DNA from 2 places in the Vreelandella sp. H-I2 genome. Region 1 is predicted to be linked to the other one. Evidence: predicted binding sites of a transcription regulator. Region 1 holds the regulator's gene; the other holds the start of a gene.

Region 1 (11,216 bases):
TTAGAGCAGCGTATTAGCGCATTGAATGCGCTACTGAGTAAGCAGTTGGGCTTTTCACTACCTAATGCCCAGATCGATGTGGCGAAGCTGCATCAACGCCGACTGCGTCGCTTGCATCCAGAGATTGACGCGCCCAGCAGCTTTGCTCAGGCGCTGACGTGCTGGAAAGTTCCCGCCTTGGGGATGCAGAGTGTGTTAGGCGAGGCGACAGCCAGCGCACTACTCTATATGCGGCTGCAGCGCACGATGGCTGAGGCCGCTTAGAGACAGAGGGCACTTAGAGACAGAGGATTCTTAGAGACAGAAAGTTGGGTCGGGCGCTGAGTGTTGTTAGAATAGCGCCTACTTTTTCCGCTCTAGCGCCTTTCACACTCGGCAGTGCCTATACCATGCAATCTCTCAATCATTTTGACCCTGCTCACCTTGATACTTTAGCAGCCGCCCCCGCTGCTCCGGCGCAAGGCCAGCCAGAGCTGGCTGACGCCAAGCAGAAGCGTGAATTTAACAAGTTGCAAAAGCGTCTGCGCCGAGAAGTGGGCAATGCGATTATTGATTACCAAATGATCAATGAAGGCGATCGCGTCATGGTATGCCTCTCCGGTGGTAAAGATAGCTACACGATGCTGGAGATTTTGCGCAACTTGCAGCGCAATGCACCGATCAACTTTTCACTGCTGGCGGTCAATTTAGACCAAAAGCAGCCGGGATTTCCCGAGCACGTGCTGCCTAGTTACCTGGATAAGCAGGGCGTTGAATATCATATTGTCGAACGTGATACCTACTCGGTTGTAAAGGAGAAAACCCCAGAAGGCAAAACCACCTGTGCGCTCTGTTCACGCCTGCGGCGCGGCTCGCTGTATGGCTTTGCAGAAGAGATAGGCGCCAATAAAATTGCTTTGGGTCACCATCGCGAAGATATTCTTGAAACGCTGTTTCTCAATATGTTCTTTGGGGGCAACCTGAAAGCGATGCCGCCCAAGCTGCTCTCCGATGATGGCAAGAATATCGTCATTCGGCCTTTGGCTTATTGTAAAGAGGCGGATATTGCCGAGTTTTCTCGGTTGATGGAATTCCCGATTATTCCCTGCAATCTTTGTGGTTCCCAGCCTAATATGCAGCGCCAAGTGGTAAAAGAGATGCTCGCTGAATGGGATAAAAAGTTCCCCGGCCGCCTGGAAAGCATGTTTAAAGCCGTCACTAATATCGCGCCTTCCCAACTGGCAGACCGCAATCTGTTCGATTTTGCAGGTTTAGAGGCCAAGCAGGCAGAGTTACTGGCCGGGCGAATCCAGGCGTTTAACGTCAGCTAACCGTTTGCTGTTCTTCTTCGGTGAGAGTTATCAAACGCTGCATGTCGAGGATATTAACCTCTCGCCCCGAAACCGCCACTACATTTTGCTGCTGAAGGCGGCTTAAGATGCGGCTGACCGTTTCCACCGCCAGCCCGAGGTAGTTGCCGATATCAGCTCTGGGCATTGAAAGTCGAAAGCTGTAAGGCGAGTAACCCCGCCGACGAAAACGATCTGAAAGCGTAATCAAAAAGCTTGCCAGCCGCTGGTCGGCGGTTTTACGTGATAACAGGCGCATCATGCGCCGGTCGTCGCGTAATTCTTTGCTCATGCTGCGATACAACTGGCCACGTAGTTCGGGCAGCTCTTCTGACAGTAAATCCAGGCGGTCAAAGGGGATTTCGCAAACCGTGGTCGTTTCCAGGGCGATTACGCTCCCGGGATAGTGCTCTTCATCAATCCCATCCAGCCCGACCAATTCACTAGGTAGATAGAAATTGGTCAGTTGCTCGCTGCCGTTCCCCTCTGATGTGACTTGTTTAAGGCTGCCCGAACGTACCGCATAAACACTGGTAAAGGCATCTCCCTGGCGAAACAGTAGCGCGCCTTTTTTCAGCGGCGCACGGCGGCGAATAATGGCATCGAACTGTCCCATGTCGTCCAGTTCAAGGGCAAGCGGCAAGCACAGTGAACTCAAACTGCAGGTTTGGCAGCGAGCTTCGTGGAGTAGCGAGCGTCTGGGGCTCATGGATTCCAGCATGCGTTGCTCCTTAAGTGAGTGCCGCTTATCGATTAGAAAAACCTTACTTATTATAGTCGCTATGGCATGCCTGCTTAAAGATTATTAAACAATCTTTGAGTAGCCTTGGCCCGTTTGCTGCGGCAGGTGAGCATCAAACGCCATCGCTATATGGCGAATGAGCAGTCGGCCCATGGGGGTAGCGCTTAGTTGATCGCCGCTTCGCGTTAGCAGACCATCTTGCTCGGCGCTTCGCAGATGTTCAAGTGCTGGCGCAAAGTAGCGCGGAGCATCAATGTTCCAGCGTTGACTAACCGTGGCCAAATCAATACGCATATCGCACATCAGCCGCTCAATCACGTCCCGCCGGATCAGGTCGTCATCGCTTAAGCGTATGCCACGCACCGTGGCAAGCTGCCCCTGATCCAGCGACGCTTCGTAGCGTGTCAGATCACTAGGATTTTGCGCATAGATATCATCAATGCGAGAAATCGCCGAAACGCCAAGACCAATTAAGTCACACTGGGCGTGGCTGGAGTAGCCTTGAAAGTTACGCTGTAGCGAGCCTTCACGCTGGGCAACGGCTAAGCTGTCGTCAGTACGGGCAAAGTGATCCATACCGATATGCACATAACCCGCCGCGGTGAGCATTTCAATAGTGGTACGAAGAATCGCCAGCTTCTCTTCGCCTCCTGGCAAGTCATCGACATTAATGCGCCGCTGAGGGGGAAAGCGCTCATGCATATGGGCGTAATTAAACACAGAAAGCCGTGCGGGGTTCAGCTCAATTACCTGGCGCAAGGTGTCAGCAAAGCTCTTTTCAGTTTGAAACGGCAGGCCATAAATCAAATCAAGATTCAAAGACCTAAAACCCAATCGATGCGCTTCATCCATCAGCGTTTCGGTGAGTATCCGAGGCTGAATGCGATTAATGGCTTTCTGCACCAGCGGGCTTAAGTCCTGCACGCCCAGGCTGATGCGGTTAAATCCCAACGACTGGAGGTGCCTTAAGGTAAATACATCCGCTTCGCGAGGATCTATTTCAATCGCATAATCGCGATCGTGAGAGGACGAAAGCCCAAAACGGGCATCCAGGCGATCAATCAGATCGCCCATCTGATTCAAGCTGAGAAATGTCGGTGTACCACCTCCCCAATGTAACTGCTCAACCGCCCGTGTGGTATCTAAGCGGCGGGCGGTCAGTACCATTTCGCGGTCGAGTCGGGCTAAGTAGGGTTCAGCCAGAGCGGTATTCTTGGTGGCGATTTTATTACAGGCGCAGTAGAAGCAGATTTTTCGGCAGAAAGGGATGTGCACATACAGCGAGAGTGAACGCTTGCTGGTATTGCTGCGCTCTAGCGCCTGGGTCAAATCACTAGGGGTAAATTGGTCATGAAACGACAGTGCAGTTGGATAGGAGGTGTAGCGCGGTCCGCTGGTATCGTAGCGGCGCAGCAGGGCCTCATCCCACACTATCTGCTTAGGGGCTGATGCAGTAGAGAAAGCCGCAGAGGCATGAACGGGCATGAAGGTGTGCTCCGGCGTTAGGGATGGCATTTTAAAATTAAGGCCAGCCTAGCGTGCAGAGGCTTAGTAAACGTTGAGCCATATCATATTAGTGGAGATTATGCACTGTGAGGGTCCAAAGCTGCCAAAGCGCAAAGGTGATAATGGTTAACGCGGCCACGCTGCGTGTTGCTGGGTGACGTATGAGATGGCTTAACTGGCGCGCAGCAAGTCCAGTCGCTAATAACGCGGGTAATGTACCAAGCCCAAAGGCGCCCATTAGCAGTGCCCCTTGCAATGGGTCGGAAATCGCTAAACTCCAGGCCAGCATGGAGTAAACCAGCCCGCAGGGTAGCCAGCCCCACACTGCCCCCAGCGCGAAGGCTTGGGGAAGGTGTACAACGGGCATTAAACGCCGCCCTATAGGCTCAAGAAGGCGCCATAGGCGGCGGCCAACAGCTTCGATTTTGAGCAGCCCCTTCCACCAGTTGGCAATATACAGCGCCATTAAGATGAGCATCAGCGCGGCAAAAACCTGGAGTAACAACCTAGCGGTAGCTGAAAGAGAAAACAGTGTACCTAATAGCGCAACCAGCGCACCTGCGCTCATATAGCTAGTGATACGACCGGCGTTATAGCTGAGCAGCAGGCCACCCAACCGTGCCGGATGACGCATGCTGGGAGGCACCGCGAAGGTGAGTGCGCTCATAATGCCGCCACACATGCCGATGCAGTGAGCGCCGCCCATCAAACCAAATACAAACGCCGCTAATAGCGGCGGCAGATCAAGGCCCGTTGGGTTCATGGCCGTGGCTCTTGGTCGTCGGATGGGGGCGTATCTGAAGGTGCAACAGGCTTGTTCTTGGCTTGCTGCCGCTGGCGACGCTGTTCGGGGCTGAGGTCGTTCTCATCCTCATCAAACAAAATACGGTGCGCGGGCCCTTCCAGGTCGTCGAACTGATCATTTTTAACCGCCCAGAAAAATGCCCAGACGGCGAGGCCGAGTAAAATCAGTGAGAGCGGAATGAGTAGATACAGAATCGTCATGCAGTTACCGGGTTTGTAGCGCTAAGCGAAGTAGCGGGTTGGGCGCGCCAGCGTGATAGCCGCAGGGCATTACCGACCACCACGAGCGAACTTAGCGACATGCCAATGGCGGCTAGCCAGGGAGGCACTAACCCCATTGCTGCCAGCGGTAGCGCCGAAAAGTTATAGCACACAGACCAGATCATATTTTGGCGCATGATACGCCGGGTAGCGCGGGAAATCTCGATAGCTTCAAAAATCCGCATCAGGCGCGGACTAAGCAATATCGCATCGGCACGAGTACGGGCCAAATCCGTTGCGCCATTCATAGCAATCGCTACATCGGCACCGGCCAAGACCGGCACATCGTTGATACCATCACCAACCATGAGTACGGTTTCGCCAGCAGCTTGAAGCTCTTTCAGCCGAGCTAACTTACCCTCCGGGCTGGTGCCTGAATGCCAGGTTGCAATATGAAGCTGGCTGGCCAGGCTTTCGACGGCGTCTTCCGTATCGCCGGAAAGCAGCTCCACGCTGAACCCTTGGGCGTGTAGGGCGTCAACTGTCGCGGCGGCATCATCTCTAATGCCGTCATGCAGGCCAAACCAGGCGCGGGGCTTGCCATCTTCGCTAAGTAGCAGCCACTGCCCCTTGGCAGGTGCCGCGATAGGCTCATGGGTCGCAAATTCGGGTTTGCCCAGCCGCCACCGTACGCCCTCTAAAGTTCCTTCTAACCCTTGCCCAGTATAGCTGTGAATATCCCTGGCCTGGAGCGTCGCATCACGGAAAGGGCGAAAAGCGCGGGCTATAGGATGTTCCGAGTGAGCCTCTAGGGCGGCGGCAATCGCTTGGGCACGCTCAACGGTTAGTTCACCGAATGGTTTGATCTGGGTGACGTGCATTTCGCCGCGGGTCAGAGTGCCTGTTTTATCGAAAATGACCCGGGTAACGTTGGAGAGTGTCTCCATGGCATCGGCGCGGGTGATTAAGACGCCGCGTTTACGCAACTGGCCGTGGCCCGCGGTCAATGCCGCAGGTGTCGCCAACGCCAGGGCGCAGGGGCAAGTGACGACCAACACTGAAAGCAGCACCCAAAGCATCCGCGAAGGGTCGATAAACCACCAGGCGATAGTGACGCAGGCCGTCACCACCAGCAGCCGTAGGACAAATAGGTGGGCCATGCGCGCAGCCATCTGGGCCAGCCGCGGGCGGCTGGCAAACGCACGGTCGGTAAGGTCAACAATGCCAGCCACTTGAGCGTCTTTTCCGGCGTGGGTAACCCTAATCACCAGGGGGTTTTCCATGTTTTGGCTGCCGCCGATAATACGATCACCCACTCGGCGGGTCACCGGTAGATATTCGCCGGTAAGCATTGATTCATCCAGGCTTGATTCGCCTTCTTCAATTACGCCATCGGCAGGCACGCCGTGGCCGGGCTTGATCAATACGCGATCAGCTGGGGCGAGTTCGCTGGCAGGCAGAATGCGCTCGCTGCCGTCGTCTTCCAGTCGTGTGGCCGAGATCGGCAGCACGCCACTGAGCGCATTGCCGCTATGCCCGCTGCGTCGTCTGGCGCGGCCTTCCACGTAGCGCCCGAACAGCAAAAAGAAGGTGAACATGGCGACGGAGTCAAAATAGACCTCACCAACATCAAATAGCACTGCATAGCTACTGGCGAGATATGCCCCCCCAATAGCCAGCGAGACCGGTACGTCCATACCTAATACACCGGTGCGGAGATCGCGTAGCGCGTTACGAAAGAATGGTTGTGCTGAGAAAAATACCACGGGCGTGGCCAGGGCGAAGGATAGCCAGTGAAATAGCGCATAGAAGTCATCGCTCATTTCACCGGGGCCGGAAACATAAATAGGGATCGAAAACATCATCACTTGCATCATCCCGACCGCAGCAATAATCAAACGACGAACGTTCATACGTTCTTCATACTGCATGCGCGCCTGGGCTTGATCAGGTTCGTAAGGCTGGGCGTCATACCCAATGGCCGCCAGTTCGGCCAACAGTTGAGAGAGTTTTAACTGCTGCGGATTCCAGCTCACGCGCAGGCGATGATGAGTTAAATTCACCGCGCTGGAAGTAACCCCGGGTAGGGCATTCAGGCGGTGTTCGATCAGCCACGCACAGGCGGCACAGGTGATGCCTTCAATGGCAAGGGTCGCTTTTACGTTGCCTTCATCGCCATCGGGGTGAACAAATTGCGCCTGCAGGCCGGGGTCGTCAAATACTGACCAAGTATCCGCTTTGGCGGCTTGGCGTTCATCCGGCCGTTCGGGAAGTTCGGTGCGGTAGCGGTAGTAACTCTCCAGCCCGCCGTCGACGATGGCATGGGCCACCGCCTCGCAGCCGGGGCAGCAAAGCGGGTGGGTATGTTCATCTAGGGTAATAGTCCAGGGTGCAGCAGTGGGTACTGGATTACCACAGTGATAGCAGTCAGAGGCAGGCACGGCGTTGTTCATTCGCTTTCTTTGCGCCCTCCCGGCAGTAGCGCGACGCTATTCTCATTGGGAAACGTGGCCTCCCCGGTAAGCCGCCAGTCGGCATCTTCCAGCGCAGGCTGTATCTGCAGATACCAGCGATAGCGTAGATTGTCGGGTCCCTGGGTGATATAGCGGCCGTCACGCACATGCTCAAGTATGAATGATTGGTCACGGTTATCTTCGGTAGGGAAGATAAGATCTAAATAGAGCATTTCCGGGCGCGCATCACCGCTCAAATCAACCACAATATCGCTGGTCAGCGGATCGATACGAAGATCGGCAGTTAAGTTCAGTGCGCGTGCCTGCTCTTGTTTGGCAAGTACCATATTGATGGCTTTACCATGCTCGTAATAATCTTCCTGAACAACCATACCGTCGTAGCTTTTGATCGACATAACGGCAAAGCCAGTGCTGACAATAATCGAAGAAAATAGTAGGCCGATTAAAAACCACGGCCAAAACTGCTTGTACCAAGGAGTTACCTTATCTTTAGAGGGTAACGAGGGGGATGACATAATCACTTATCTCCTAATGTCGCCCAGGAAGCTGGTTTCACGCTCAAGGCGAATACGCTCGTTTTGCTGAGCCTGTAGCGAGAATACAATATTGTGGCTGGGTTGCTGCAGATCGTCGGGGTTAGCCGTCACGGTGACAACCTTTAAACGCGATTCTCCCGCGGGCACATTAATCGTATTGCTATCCAACGCTAAGCTGGGTAACCCTGCTACGGTTAGCTGGTAAGTGTGGTCTTGATCATCAAGATTGCGAACGGACAGGGTGAAGACATTGCTAATTAGGCCGTCGCGGGTCGTTTGGTAGAGCTGGGTGCGTTCGCGCTCAGCATCAAAATTGAGTGGCATACGGTCATTAATCGCCCAGGCAAAGGTGCCCATCATCAGCACTAACGCTGCGAAGTAACCTAGCAAGCGAGGTCGTATTATACGGCTTTTTTGCCCTTCAAGAGCATTTTCGGTGGTATAACGCACCAAGCCCCGTGGGTAGCCCATCTTGTCCATCACGCTATCGCAGGCGTCGATACAAGCGGCGCAACTAATACACTCAAACTGAAGCCCGTCGCGTATATCGATGCCGGTGGGACATACTTGAACGCAAAGATCACAATCGATGCAGTCACCATAGCCTGCCTCTCGGGCTTGTTGATGACTTAGGCTTTTTTTGCGATGTCCTCGCGGTTCACCTCGCGCTTGATCGTAGGAAACGATGAGCGTGTTGCGGTCAAACATAACCGACTGAAAACGCGCATAGGGGCACATATAGATGCATACCTGTTCGCGCAGCCAACCCGCGTTTAAGTAGGTAAATACCAGAAAAAAGCCTACCCAAAAATAGGACCAGCCATGGGCATCAAAAGAGGGTAATTCGGTCACTAAATCACGTATAGGGGTGAAGTAACCTACAAAGGTGATACCCGTAGCGAGTGCAATCAGTAGCCAAGCAGCGTGCTTAGCACTTTTACGCCACGCTTTTTCGGCAGTCATCGGCTGGTTGTCGAGCTTGATACGCCGATTGCGTGAGCCCTCAATACGATGTTCAAGCCAGATAAACAAAAACGTCCAAACGCTTTGCGGGCAGGTATAGCCGCACCATACCCGGCCAGCAAAAACGGTAATAAAAAACAACCCGAAGGCGCAGATGATCAGCAGCCACGACAGCAGAATGAATTCCTGTGGATAGAACGTCGCGGTAAAAATATGGAATTCACGGTTAGGCAGGTCGAACAGAATTAACGGCCGGCCACCGATATTAATCCAAGGAAAGAGAAAAAACGCCAGCATTAGCGCCCAATTGGCACTGCGCCGTAACTTCTGGAAAAAGCCTTTGATTTCGCGCACATAAATGTGACGTCTTTTGGCGTACATTTCCTGAGTAACTGCGGTTTGCGGGGTGTGATGCCCCACCGGATTCGGCGTGACGTCTTGGCTTGGTATCTTTTCCATCGCGGTATTCCCGGCTCAGAAGGCAGGAGAGAGTGCACCCCAGTCTCGTAAAAACGGTGCAAGGTCAATATTGTATCGGTTTATGCATAAAGAAAGGGTGCGGTTTGGGGCCGCACCCTTGCTTGGCTAGCGTTGCTGGCGATTATCTCTATTCGTCAGCGGTTAATCAGTCCGCGAAGCGCAGGCTATACACATAGGCGGCGACCAAATGGACGCGCTCTTCGCCAATGTAGGCCGCTTGCGCCGGCATGTGACCATTACGCCCATTACGTAGCGTCTGGCGGATGGAGTCACCCACGTTTTGAACAGGTGACAGGTAGAGCCAGGTGTTGTCGGTTAAATTAGGCGCTCCCAGTGCCGTGTTGCCGGTGCCACTGGGGCCGTGGCAGGCCGCACACACTGCGCCAAATGTGCTTTCACCCTGTTCAGCGCGCGCTTCGTCATGTTCTTCATTAGAAAGCGAGAGCACGTATTGGGTGAGGTTTTCTATGTTTTCCTCACCCAACTGCTGCCAGGAAGGCATCAGGCCGTTACGACCGTTGGTTAATGTTTGCACAATGTTATCGGGCTCACCGCCATATAACCAATCGTCATCGGTCAAATCGGGGAAACCGTAGCCGCCTTGAGCGTTAGAGCCGTGACACACCGCACAGTTATTCTGAAAAATACGCTCAGCAACCTGCATCGCTTCAGGATCTTCGGCGAGTTCTGGAATGGCCACTTCCTGGTACTGGGCAAAAATGGGCGTAAAGCGTTCTTCTGCCTGGGCGACTTCTTCCTCCCACTGACCTTCTTGCGACCAACCCAGCACACCTGCGTAGTTACCCAGGCCGGGATAAAGAACGAGATAGCCCAGCGCAAAGACCACCGTTAAGACGAAAAGCTGGAACCACCACTTTGGCAATGGATTGTCGTACTCTTCGATGCCGTCTGCAGCGTGCCCAGTGGTTTCTACGTTACCTTCAGCGTCGGGCGTTTTATCGGTACGGCGGTTGGCCAGCAGTATCCACACGCTCAGCGCAATGGTGCCTAGCGTGATGATTATGATCCAGGCGCTCCAGAAGCCGGATAGGGAGTCTCCCCACAAATTATTCATAATTTCTTATCTCCCCTGTCATCGCGGGAATGCGCTTCGCTGTCGCTTTCAGGCGAAGTGTGCTTATCACTGGTCGGCAGCTCATCGTCGTCGGCAAAAGGCAGGTTAGCCGCTTCGTCGAAATCTGGCTTGCGTCGCTTGGAATACGCCCAGAGGGCAATGCCGATAAAAGCGAAAATCAAGATCAGCGTGATGAGGCCGCGAAAGGTTCCCGTATCCATAACTTAACGAGTGCCCTCAAGTACGGTTCCGAGCTGCTGTAAGTAAGCGACCAAGGCGGTGATTTCTTGGTTACCGCGTACGTCTGCAGTAGCGTTGGCGATATCTTCGTCGGTATACGGCACACCAAGTTGACGCAGTGTGCGCATCTTCTTGGGCGTGTCATCACCATCGAGGGTGTTCTCAAATAGCCAGGGGTAAGCCGGCATGACCGACTCAGGTACTACATCGCGTGGATTGTAGAGGTGAGCACGGTGCCAGTCGTTGCTATAGCGGCCGCCAACACGCGCCAGGTCGGGCCCGGTACGTTTAGAGCCCCACAGGAAGTTATGCTCATAAACCTGCTCACCGGCCACATTGTAGTGGCCGTAACGCTCGGTTTCAGCGCGGAAGGGGCGCACCATTTGTGAATGACAACCCACACAACCTTCACGGCGATAAATGTCTCGGCCTTCCAGTTCCAATGCCGATAGCGGCTCTAGGCCTTCAACGGGCTCGGTGGTCTGCTTCTGAAATAACAGCGGAACGACCTCAGCCAAACCACCGAAACTGATCACGACAAGGATCAACACGGCAAGCAGGCCAACGTTTTTTTCGACAATCTCGTGTTTCATTGGTCTCAACTTCCCCGGTTTAAGCAGCTTGTGGCGCTGAATGGCTGATGGCCTCACGACGCTTAACGGTCATGTAAACGTTGAACGCCATGATCAGCATGCCGGTGACCCAGAAGAGGCCGCCGATAAGACGTACAAAGTATCCCGGGGCGCTAGCTTCGACGGATTCGATAAAGGTGTACATCAGAGTGCCGTCAGGGTTGATCGCACGCCACATTAGGCCCTGCATAATGCCGTTCACCCACATGGAGGCGATGTATAGCACAGTGCCGAT
Region 2 (11,216 bases), on a different contig from region 1:
ATTGCTGAAAGCTTCTCTTCATCCCATATGCCCGACATACGCACCATGGCAAGCGCTTCATCGAGATTGTCCATTTCTTCGATCATGACCAATTCGCTTTCTAGGCTCACCGGTTGACCGGCCTTCTCAGATAACAGTTTTTCCAGGGAAGCTACATCCATAGCGTCGTCTAATTGGTGAGCATCTATTGAGGCGCTATTACGACCGGGTAAATAGATAGTGCCATTAGAGAAATCCACGGCGTAGGCGATCACGCCAGGTACAATAAAAAACAGCAACCCCACCCCGTTGGCGATTGCGATAACCGGATCGATATCACCGCTCAATTGGCCTTTGCGCTCAGGATAAAAAAGCGTACCGCAACCACTCAGTGACACAATGGAGACGCCCACTACGGCGCCTGTCAACCAGCGACGAACGGCTTGATGCATGAAGGTTCCCTCAAGATGTAAAGAAACGGTAGTCAGTCTATTTTTTTGTCCCGACCAATCCTGGTACCGACTAACGCGCCTTAAAGCTCACTCAGTTTAACACAGTCATCTGAAAGCGCAGGTAGTTTACAAACCACTCTATTTTGCCGCTTTAACCACGAGGCCGTACAATGGCATCATTCAACGCTACGGGGCATCGCCCTGATGGTAAGCATCGCTATTTAGCTATGATTTAAAAACGATTTCAAAAAACGATTCTTAAAAACTTATTTAACAAACACGCACCCAGGAATACTCGTCCCATGCGCGCCAGCCAATTATTGATTGCCACTCTGAAAGAAACCCCGGCCGACGCCGAAGTCATTAGCCATCAGCTAATGCTCCGCGCCGGGATGATCCGTCGTTTAACATCAGGGCTTTACACGTGGCTGCCGCTTGGCCTGCGCACATTGCGCAAAGTAGAAGCCATTGTGCGCGAAGAAATGAACCGTGCCGGCGCGCAAGAAGTATTGATGCCTGCTGTGCAGCCGGCTGAGCTTTGGCAGGAGTCTGGCCGTTGGGAGCAGTACGGCCCTGAGCTTTTGCGCTTAACAGATCGCCACGACCGCGATTACTGTGTCGGCCCGACCCACGAAGAAGTCATTACCGATCTTGTTCGCAAAGAGATCGCCAGTTACAAGCAATTACCGGTCAATTTCTATCAGATTCAGACGAAATTTCGCGACGAAATTCGCCCGCGTTTTGGGGTCATGCGTTCACGTGAGTTCATTATGAAGGACGCTTACTCCTTCCACCTTGATGAAGCCTCGCTGAAACAGACTTACCAAGATATGTATGACGCCTACACGCGCATTTTCACGCGTTTAGGACTCGACTTTCGCCCGGTTATCGCCGACAACGGCTCCATCGGCGGCACCGGCTCACATGAATTCCACGTGCTTGCGGATTCGGGCGAAGACGATATTGTGTTCTCCACCTCTTCGGGCTACGCGGCCAATATGGAAAAAGCCGAGGCGTTGCCTGCTCCGCTGGGCAGCGACGTACAGCGCGAAGCGCCTACCCAAGAGATGCATTTGGTAGATACACCTAACGCTAAAACTATTGCTACTCTGGTTGAGCAGTTTGATCTAACGATTGAGAAAACGGTGAAGACCTTGATCGTGCGTGCCGCCGAGGGTGGCCTGATTGCTCTATTGGTACGCGGCGATCATGAGCTGAACGAGGTAAAAGCTGAGAACCTTCCGCAAGTGGCGGCCCCGCTGACCATGGGTAGCGAAGAGGAAATTCGCGCAGCAACCGGTGCAGGCTTTGGCTCGCTTGGTCCGGTGAACCTTGATATGCCCATTATTGCCGACCGCAGCGTTGCCCTGATGAGCGACTTTGGCGCGGGTGCCAATATTGAAGGCAAGCACTATTTCGGCATTAACTGGGAGCGTGATGTGGCCCTGCCCGAAGTGGCCGACCTGCGCAATGTCGTTGAAGGTGATCCGTCCCCAGATGGCCAAGGCACGCTCTCTATCAAGCGGGGAATCGAAGTCGGTCACGTTTTCCAGCTTGGCCAAAAATATTCTCAAGCCATGAACGCCAACGTGCTGGGCGACAACGGCAAGACCAGCCACCCGTGGATGGGCTGCTATGGCATCGGTGTGACCCGTGTGGTTGCCGCCGCCATTGAGCAGAATCACGACGAATCGGGCATTATCTGGCCCAACGCTATTGCGCCATTCCAAGTGGCCCTGGTACCCATGAATGCGCATAAATCCCAGCGTGTTCGCGAAGAGTCTGAGCGTCTTTACCAAGCGCTAACCGCCGCTGGCTTAGACGTATTGCTGGATGACCGAGACACCCGGCCCGGCGTTAAGTTTGCCGACTTGGAGCTAATGGGCGTTCCTCATCGCCTAGTGATAGGCGACCGGGGCCTGGACAACGGTGAGCTGGAATACAAAGGTCGCCGGGATAGCGAAGCGACGATGGTGTCTGCAGATCAAATTATCGACTTCCTACTTGAGAAGGCCCGCTAAACTCGCCAAGGCAGCCGCTGAGTCTATTGTTATAGCGCGGCGGTGGCTAAGCGTTGCAATGACGCTTAACATGCTCTTGCTGGGACACGCAGGGCTGGCAGTAGCACAACCGCTACCGCCGGGCCTGCGCCCTACCCTAGAAGCCGTTAATCAGCAGCATCAAACGGCTCAACAGCAATGGCTAGCGCACCAATGGCGTTTACGCATGGACACAGCGCTAGCGCTTTTTATGGATAACGCTGCAGAGCGCCAGACGCTACTGACGCACCTCTACCAAGAAGCCAGGCTGGCAGGTTTACCTCCCGAATTGATACTAGCCTTAATTCAAGTGGAAAGTGCCTTTAAAGCAGATGCGATTTCCTCGGCAGGCGCTGTCGGCTTAATGCAAATCATGCCCTTCTGGGTCAGCGAGTTAGGGCTGCCAATAGACGACTTAACCCATCCACCGCGCAATTTGCGCTATGGCTGTACGATTTTGGCGCACTACCTCGCGATCGAAAACGGCGACTTTACCCGTGCATTAGCGCGTTATAACGGCAGCTTGGGGGAAACGTGGTACCCGGAGCGAGTCATGCGGGCCTGGCGAGATACCTGGCGCCAACCAACGCTGCGTTAAGCGCTAAAGTCCAACACAGTTCCTATCGATAGGCATTATTTATCAAGCTTATCGCAGGATAGGAGCGGTAATGCCGTTACGCTCTAACAAAAAAAGCCAGCCCCAAATGGGCTGGCAACTGGAGGCTTACTGGTCGAGCAAACCCCCTCCCCTGACAACGTTGACGCAAGATGAGTTGGCTATTTCTTACTTCTTACGCTCACCTTTACGTAAATGATCGCGAATCACCCAGCCTACCCAGCCCACCATAAAAGCGATGAGCAGGGCGACAGTAACCAAGCTAAAAATAACGGTGTCATCCCAGTACATGGTGCTTCCCCCCGCCGTGATGTATGCGTTCATACTAGTCACAAAAGCGCAGTCGAAAGCTGACCCAGATCAAGTTACGAGTGGCGGGAAAAGGCGGTTACTTAGAAAATTGATATCGGTCAATTTTTATCGATTATCAGCGTGGCTAGCGCACGCATTAAAGCACCTTACGATCTTCGACCTTACTATGCTCGGTGCCCGGCGGCAGCGGATGACCTTTTGCCAATTCGGCGCGGGTGGCGTCACGCACGTCTAGAATCGTTACTTGGTAATTAAGTGTTCGCCCAGCAAGGGGATGGTTGGTATCAACGGTGACACGGTCACCATCCACTTCCAGTACCGTCACGATTTGTGGCCCGGCTTCGCCTTCGGTTTGAAAGCGACTGCCTGGCGCCAACTCAGCGTTGCCAAACGATCCGCGGCTCACTTCTTGGACCAGCGCCTCGTTGCGTACACCGTAGGCATCGGCGGGCATTAGTTGAACACTTAGCTCGGCCCCGGTCGTTTGGCCCGCAAGTGCACGCTCTAGCCCCGGCACGATATTGTCGTGCCCGTGAAGATACTCCAATGGCTTGTTACGTGCATGGGAATCATCGAGTACTTGCTTGCTGCCATCGTTGAGCACGTCGCTGAGGACATAGTGCAAGGTAACTACCTGATGCGCCGTAATCGACATGGAAAACTCCTCTCCGGTAAGCTGTCGGTTTTGTGATAGAACTTTGTGATAGAACTTTGTAATAGAACATCTCCTCAGCTTATCACTTGGCCATCGCTAACGTCTTTCCAGGAGTCTTGCTTAATGCCCAGCCCCACCCCCCAGCGCAGTTGGCTTGCTGCACTGGCGATTTATTGTCGTGCGCCCGTTATCACCATGCTTTTTTTGGGGTTTTCCGCAGGCCTGCCATTTCTACTGGTATTTTCAACCCTCTCAGCTTGGCTGCGCAGCGATGGGGTGGAAGTCGCGGCGATTGGCTTTTTTGCCTGGATTGGAATGCTCTATTCGATCAAGTTTTTCTGGGCGCCGGTGGTTGACCGATTAGCACTACCACTGCTGACCCGCGCCTTTGGCCAACGCCGCGGCTGGATGCTGTTAGCGCAAGGGACGATTGCCGCTGGGTTGGTAGGGCTGGCGGGCTTAAGCCCCGTCGGGAATCTTGGCTGGGTGGCCCTGTTTGCACTGCTCGTGGCCTTTGGTTCAGCGACGCAAGATATTGCTATCGACGCTTATCGCATCGAGTCCGCTGATGACAACGTCCAGGCCGCTATGGCTTCCACTTATATCATTGGCTATCGCGGTGGCTTGCTTGCTGCCGGCGCTGGGGCGCTGTATATCGCGGCATCCGCCTCTTGGGATATAGCTTATCTCTGCATGGCGACGTTAATGAGCGTTGGTGTACTTACCGTCCTGCTGCGTCCGGAACCCAAGCGTGCATCACTCTCCATTCAACTGATTCACGAACCCAAGGTGCGTGCCTTTATACGTGCCAGCCGAGGTAAACCCAAAATTTTACGCCGTTTGGGTGCCTGGAGCATTGGCGCACTGGTGTGCCCGTTTACCGATTTCTTTCGCCGTTTCGGGGTCAAGGCGCTATGGATTTTGGTCTTTATTGCAGTGTTTAGAATTAGCGACCTGGCCATGGCTTCCATGGCCAATCCGCTGTATATCGACCTGGGATTTTCGCTGGCAGAAATAGCTAACGTGACCAATATATTTGGCATCGCAATGAGCATTGCGGGGGGAATCTTAGGTGGGCTGTTAGTGGCGCGTTACGGTATCGGCCCTTTGCTCATCTTCGGTGCAGGGTTGGTGATGGTGACCAACCTGCTGTTTGCGGCCCTTGCCGTCATGGGCAACCAGCTTCCCATGCTGGTGGTCACGATTATTGGTGACAACCTCGCCAATGGCTTAGCCAGCGCGGTGTTTATCGCCTTTCTTTCCAGCCTTACGTCAAGGGCTTATACCGCGACGCAGTACGCGCTGTTTTCGTCGCTAATGACGCTACCGGGAAAATTTTTGAGCGGCTTTGGCGGGTTGGTGGTTACAGCCCAGGGCTATCCGAGCTTTTTTGTCATTGCGACGCTGCTGGGCATCCCCGCCATTGTCTTAGCCATCTGGATCAGCCGAGACCAGCAGTTAGTACCGACCCCCAAGCCTGCTTAAGCAAGCTTGAAGGGGTAACTTAGCGATGAGCTTCTAACCAGTCCAGGGCCCCTGGCGTCGTACGCCACTGGTCGCGCATCAACGTGCGGTACTGCCACGCTTCAGCCCGGGAGCCGGGGTCTACCTGACCATCGGGATGGGGCATGGAGGGCCTTGGGTTCTCGGCACAAATCAGCTCCAACGCGTAGCGATTATGACCAACTGCATCGCCTAGCGCCGTTTCAGCAGCCTCATGCTGTTCTAACCGATAGAGCGCTAGGGTTTTGCCCATTAACAACCCAAGCACCAGCGAACCGTCGTCGTCATTCTCTTCGACCAAGGCGAGCGCTTCTTCATTACGGTCGTCCCGCAGCAGTTGGTCCAACACCAGCTCGCGAAGCCCCAAGCTGTCTTCCTGATCGATCAACAGCAACTCTTCGGCCAACTCGCGGGAGTGCTGACGCGCGCCTCGCTCCATGCCCACCACTAGCGCCAAGCCGGTGCGTAGCAATATGGCGTTATCAGCATCGTCCCAGCAAAGGTTGCCATCGCCTTCAGCGCGGGCCTGTTCCAACCAGCGTGAAAGGCGTAATGCCAGCGGCTCCAGCAGGCTGGGTGCCATCCACGGCAAGCTACCAAAGCGGCTAGTAAGCGCCAATGTTAAATCTTGCACTACCTGCGGGGCATCCAGCCACTCAGGATGCGCGCAGAGCGCCGACATCCATTCAATCGCGTTGCCCCAAGGATCATCGCGAAACCCCAGCGCTACGTCTTCGTCAACCAATACCTGAAACTGCTCATGCCAGGCGGCAAAGAGCGTCGCTTCACGCGCACTGGTGTTATAAAGCAGCCGGCCACTGTCAGGATCGGCTTGAATATTGATTTTGGGGGCAATAGGCAACGCGGCCAGTAGCGCCTGAAGCGACACCAGCGGTGTGGCCAGGTCCTCCTCCGCACTGAGCAGTTGATCGGCAAGCGTTGCGCCGGGGTTTTCCGCCAGGGCAGCTAAGAAATCGAGTTGGTCTTCGTCCAGTTCTCCTTGACGAACCAAGCGGCGATACCAGAAGTTGGCGCGCTCTTTAGCTTCCTGCTCATGGCCTTCATGAAGCAGCAACATGGCCTCGATATAAGCTAAGGTGGGCGAGTCAGGCAGCGCCTGCTGAGCTTTTACAAAGGCACCGCGGGCGCTATCCAAGTCATCATTATCAAGATGCATCAAGCACAGGCGTTCAAGAGCGACGCCGCGCAAAAACATCGGCCCGCGCTCCATAACATCGTCAAGCAGGTCGGCGCGCTTGCGGGTAAAACCACGCTCTTGGTAAATATCCAGCAGAATTTCAAAAGCTGGCTCGGCCTGTTCGGGCAATCGTGACCAATCGCTGCCGTCAAACAGCGATTCAAGGATTTGCATAGCACGCCCCGTCTGGCCACTCTCAGCCGCGATTAAGCCAGCTTCCAACAATGCTTGCGGCGGCGCTTGCTGACTATCCAGGGCAGCTTTCAGGGTGGCACCCTTCCACTCACGCAGCGAGAGCATCCACATCATCTGGTCGGGAATGTCGGTGGGAAACTCAACCTTATAGCAGCACTGCTTAAATTTACGCCCCGAGTCACACCAGCATGGCTCATTACGCCCCGGCGTTGCCAGCGGCTCACAGGCAAAACTTAGCCGTTCCAGCGGCGTTTGTGACCACAGCACCGGCGCCAGCGCCTGGGCCATTGCCACATCACCTTCGAATGCGTCTGCGCCTTTGGCGCGCACCCAGGTCATGAAGTCCGGATAATGTTCTTGCTGCCTGATTGCCGAGAGTGCCCCGGAGGCAAATCCCAGCAGCTGATCGACCCATACCGCTAGCATTGCCGTCTCCACTGTGTTTAAAGGCGACATAGTTTATCACGAAGGCCGACAACACCGCAGTGGCAATCAATTTATCGTTTATGTGCCCACTGAAGCAGTGGTAGCGTGCGCTTATGCATATCGAGTCGTGCCCCCAAACGCACCAGATTCCAATAATGGCCATTCAACGCCCGCGAGAGTAGCAGTGTATCCGCTGGCGGCTGCAAACGGTCCATCGCTGCCCACACTTTAGGGGTTAGTTCGCGTAACCGGCGGTGCACCCGCACATCACTGAAATCCTGCTCACCTGGCGCAAACAGCGGCGCGATACACTCAGCCGATTCGCGATACAACGCCAATGGCGCGCCCTGGCCCTGGCGACCGCCCATTTGCATCAGTGCTTCATCCATCCCCATGGCATCGTGTTTTAACGTCGCATCGAGCAATTGCATCATGGAGTTAATACGTCCCTCCGGCACAATGATGACCGCCCCTAAATCGTAAATCACCAGCCGCCCTTCGGCATCGGCGGCGAAGTTGCCCGCATGGGGGTCGGCGTGCAGTTCACCGTAAGTAAATAACTCTTCCGTAATCCAGTCCGCCAATGCCTGAGCGATTCCCTGACGCGTCGCATCATCAGCATCGGCTAACTCACGCAGCGGCGTACCGGCGACATAGCGCATGGCCAACACATGCTGGCCGGAAAGCGCGGGCAGCGGCTCGGGGATCACCAGCCGCGGGTCATCCTGATAACGTTCACGATAGCGCGCAAGCGCAGCGGCCTCGGCGTGATAATCCAACTCCCCACGCAGGCTTTCGGCAAGCTCCTCAAATAGCGCATCCAGCCGTGCTTGCGGCACTTTAAACCAGCGACCCAGGCGCATGATGCGATACACCTGTATCAGGTCGCTTTCTAACACGTCGGCAAGGCCTGGGTACTGCACCTTGAGAACGATCGTTTCACCTTCGTGGGTCGTCGCCCGGTGAACTTGGCCCATGGAGGCGCTGGCGAATGGGCGCTCTTCAATCTGACTAAAATAGTGGTCAATGTCGCCATACTGTAATTCCAACGCTTCACGTATACGCGGCCAGGGCATAGGCTCGGCCTGGCGCTGCAGGCGGGCAAGCTCTTCGGCAAGATCGGGAGGCAGCAAGTCATCCCACTGCGACATGATCTGCGCCAGTTTCATAGCAGGGCCTTTTAGCTCTGAAAGCCCTTCGAATAACGCTTCGCCAAGCGCACGCCAATCCGCCTGCCCGCCTAGCCGTGTTTTCAGCATCGCACCACCGGTGCGTGCGCCCAAACCCATTAAACGCCGTGTTCTGCCTCGATCGCGCATTGTAGACGCCCCTTAACTAGCAACGCGTTTATCAAGCACATGGCTATCAAACCGGCTGCTATCAATAAAATATTTATACATAATCTATACAAAATAACAGCAATAGCCACTTATCGCATCACTCTATTGCGCTGCTCCCGCTGGCGCCAATGCTAGGCGCCGTCTGCTACCATAGGCGCCATCAAAGGATACGATAAAGGCTTCGCTGCTATGCGCCTGATAATTGCCGAAAAACCCAGCCTCGCTCAAGCCATTGCCGAGGCATTACCGGGCTATAGCAAACGCCAGGATGGCGCTATGGTTTGTGGCGACACCACGGTTACCTGGTGCCTCGGCCACTTACTGGAGCAAGCGCCGCCGGAGGCTTACGACCCCGCCGATAAACAGTGGCGGTTGGACCGACTGCCCATCGTGCCGCAGCAGTGGAAGCTGATGCCACGCCCCAAGGCGCGGGGCCAGCTAGCGGTGATTCGCAAGCTGATAAAACAAGCCACCGATGTGGTGCACGCAGGTGACCCTGACCGCGAAGGCCAACTGCTGGTGCAGGAAGTGATCGAATACATGAAGTATCGCGGCCCGGTGCAGCGGCTACTGATTAGCGATCTCAACAAGCCTGCGGTCAGCCGGGCACTGGCAAAACTGCACCCCAACGCCGACTATCAGCCGCTTTTTCAGGCGGCCCAGGCGCGCTCGCGCGCTGACTGGTTGTACGGCATTAACTTAACTCGCGCCTGGACGCTCACCGGCCGCCAGGCAGGTCACGACGGCGTGCTTTCTGTGGGCCGCGTGCAAACGCCAGTACTCGGGCTGATCGTACGGCGCGACAACGCCATCCGAGATTTCAAGCCGCATCCCTTCTACCCGCTATGGGTGGACCTTAAGGTAGCCCAGGGCCAACTGCGCGCCTGGTGGGCGCCCAAAGAGCACCAACGCCTCGATGATCAAGGGCGTTTGATTGACCGCACCCCTGCCGACGTTCTAGCGGCTCAATTGTCTGGCGCTTCAGGTCACCTAACCAAGCTCGACCAGCAGGAAAAACGCCAGGCGCCGCCGCTGCCCTACTCGCTTTCCGCACTTCAGGTAGATGCGGCCCGCCGCCACGGGCTTTCCGCGCAGATGGTGCTGGATATTTGCCAGCGGCTCTACGAGCGCCACAAGTTGATCACCTACCCGCGTTCAGACTGCCGCTACCTGCCCGAAGAGCACCTTCAACTAGCCCAACGCAGCTTAACCGGTGCCTGCGAAAACGATGCAACGCTGCAACAATGGTTGAAGGGCGCAGATTTCACTCTACGATCCAAGGCATGGAACGATAAGCAGGTGGGTGCCCACCATGCGATCGCCCCCACCGGCAAGCCCGCAGACTTTGGTCAGCTTTCCGACACCGAAGGGCATGTGTTTCGCTTAATCGTGCGCAACGTCATGGCGCAGTTTTACCGCCCGCTGCGAACCTTCGAGGTCAAAGCGGAGTTTACGCTGCTAAACGAAGTCTTCCGCGCCCGTGGCCAAAGCATTCTCGACCCCGGCTGGAAGCCACTCTTCACCACCAAGGAAGAAGCCCCGCCGCTACCGCCGCTCACCCAAGGGGAGCCCTGCCAAGCATTAGGCGCAGGCGTTGAAGAGAAGGAAACCCGCCCGCCGGAACCCTTCACCGATGCCAGCCTGATCAAAGCCATGATGAACATTGGCCGCTACGTAGACGACCCGGAAGTGCGCCGCACCCTGCGCGACACCGACGGCCTGGGCACCGAAGCCACCCGGGCAGGCATTATCGAAACCCTGGTACAGCGCGGTTACTTAGTGCGCCAGCAGAAAGCCCTACGCGCCACCAAACTCGGTAGCGCCCTGATTACCGCCCTGCCCAGCGCCGTCAGCACGCCGGAACGAACTGCCCTATGGGAACAACGCCTACGGGCGATTTCCGAACAGCAGGACGACCCCGGTGCTTTTCAGCAAGCGCTGCTGGACGACTTACGCGGCCTGCTCACCCATAGCGATGCAGCTAAGCTCCGGCAGAGTTTGCAGACCGCCCAAGGCGAAGCCGGTGGCCATATAAAAAAAGAGGGTAAGACAAGAAAGCGGTACAGCAAGCCGAAAAGCAGCGGGGGAAGAAGGAAGACAGCTAGCAAAGATTGAACCTCTTCACTTGACTACTTAAAGGATGTCGAAAAAGACTCATCTATAACCTTGAGTTAAGCCTTCACTCCATTGCGCCATTTAATATTTTGCAAGTGGAAATCAACTGTCGGTGATATCGTCATCATCCTCTGAGTGCGAAGCCTTTTTCTTACTGATAGGGCGTGAAAAGAAAGGCACTAAATAAAGCACCATCCAGGCCAGCACCGTACACAGTACAGCTGTCTGTTCACGCCCTAGACCAACGGCTATTCCAATAGCAGCCGTTAACCAAACCCCCGCCGCCGTGGTCAGCCCTGACGCACCTTTTTCATCTTTACGGGTAATGATAGTGCCAGCACACAGAAAACCGATGCCCGCAATGACACCTTGAATAACCCGACTCA

What was found. The regulator FNR, encoded in region 1, switches genes on or off when oxygen is low (the NO sensors DNR and NnrR bind a similar motif). The targets are predictions, from matches to a motif close to TTGATNTANATCAA.
Region 2: a site for FNR is predicted at 3,437-3,450, ahead of ccoM (cytochrome c oxidase subunit CcoM). Genes of this name have one in related genera too.

Annotation. Positions count from the first base shown of each region.
Region 1 covers NZ_JBRAMC010000002.1:168,084-179,299, forward strand. The annotation lists gene ACUVOF_RS05345 (DNA polymerase III subunit epsilon) at 1-264, shown strand, start outside; gene ttcA (tRNA 2-thiocytidine(32) synthetase TtcA) at 390-1,310, shown strand; gene fnr (fumarate/nitrate reduction transcriptional regulator Fnr) at 1,303-2,049, opposite strand; gene hemN (oxygen-independent coproporphyrinogen III oxidase) at 2,134-3,555, opposite strand; gene ACUVOF_RS05365 (sulfite exporter TauE/SafE family protein) at 3,644-4,339, opposite strand; gene ccoS (cbb3-type cytochrome oxidase assembly protein CcoS) at 4,336-4,581, opposite strand; gene ACUVOF_RS05375 (heavy metal translocating P-type ATPase) at 4,578-7,034, opposite strand; gene ACUVOF_RS05380 (FixH family protein) at 7,031-7,570, opposite strand; gene ccoG (cytochrome c oxidase accessory protein CcoG) at 7,577-9,013, opposite strand; gene ccoP (cytochrome-c oxidase, cbb3-type subunit III) at 9,180-10,109, opposite strand; gene ACUVOF_RS05395 (cbb3-type cytochrome oxidase subunit 3) at 10,106-10,330, opposite strand; gene ccoO (cytochrome-c oxidase, cbb3-type subunit II) at 10,334-10,942, opposite strand; gene ccoN (cytochrome-c oxidase, cbb3-type subunit I) at 10,962-11,216, opposite strand, start outside.
Region 2 covers NZ_JBRAMC010000003.1:80,806-92,021, reverse strand. The annotation lists gene ACUVOF_RS08230 (hypothetical protein) at 1-431, opposite strand, end outside; gene ACUVOF_RS08225 (proline--tRNA ligase) at 734-2,452, shown strand; gene ACUVOF_RS08220 (lytic transglycosylase domain-containing protein) at 2,511-3,068, shown strand; gene ccoM (cytochrome c oxidase subunit CcoM) at 3,255-3,410, opposite strand; gene ACUVOF_RS08210 (FKBP-type peptidyl-prolyl cis-trans isomerase) at 3,535-4,053, opposite strand; gene ACUVOF_RS08205 (AmpG family muropeptide MFS transporter) at 4,177-5,538, shown strand; gene ACUVOF_RS08200 (SEC-C metal-binding domain-containing protein) at 5,558-7,375, opposite strand; gene ACUVOF_RS08195 (ABC1 kinase family protein) at 7,447-8,694, opposite strand; gene ACUVOF_RS08190 (DNA topoisomerase III) at 8,905-10,830, shown strand; gene ACUVOF_RS08185 (MgtC/SapB family protein) at 10,933-11,216, opposite strand, start outside.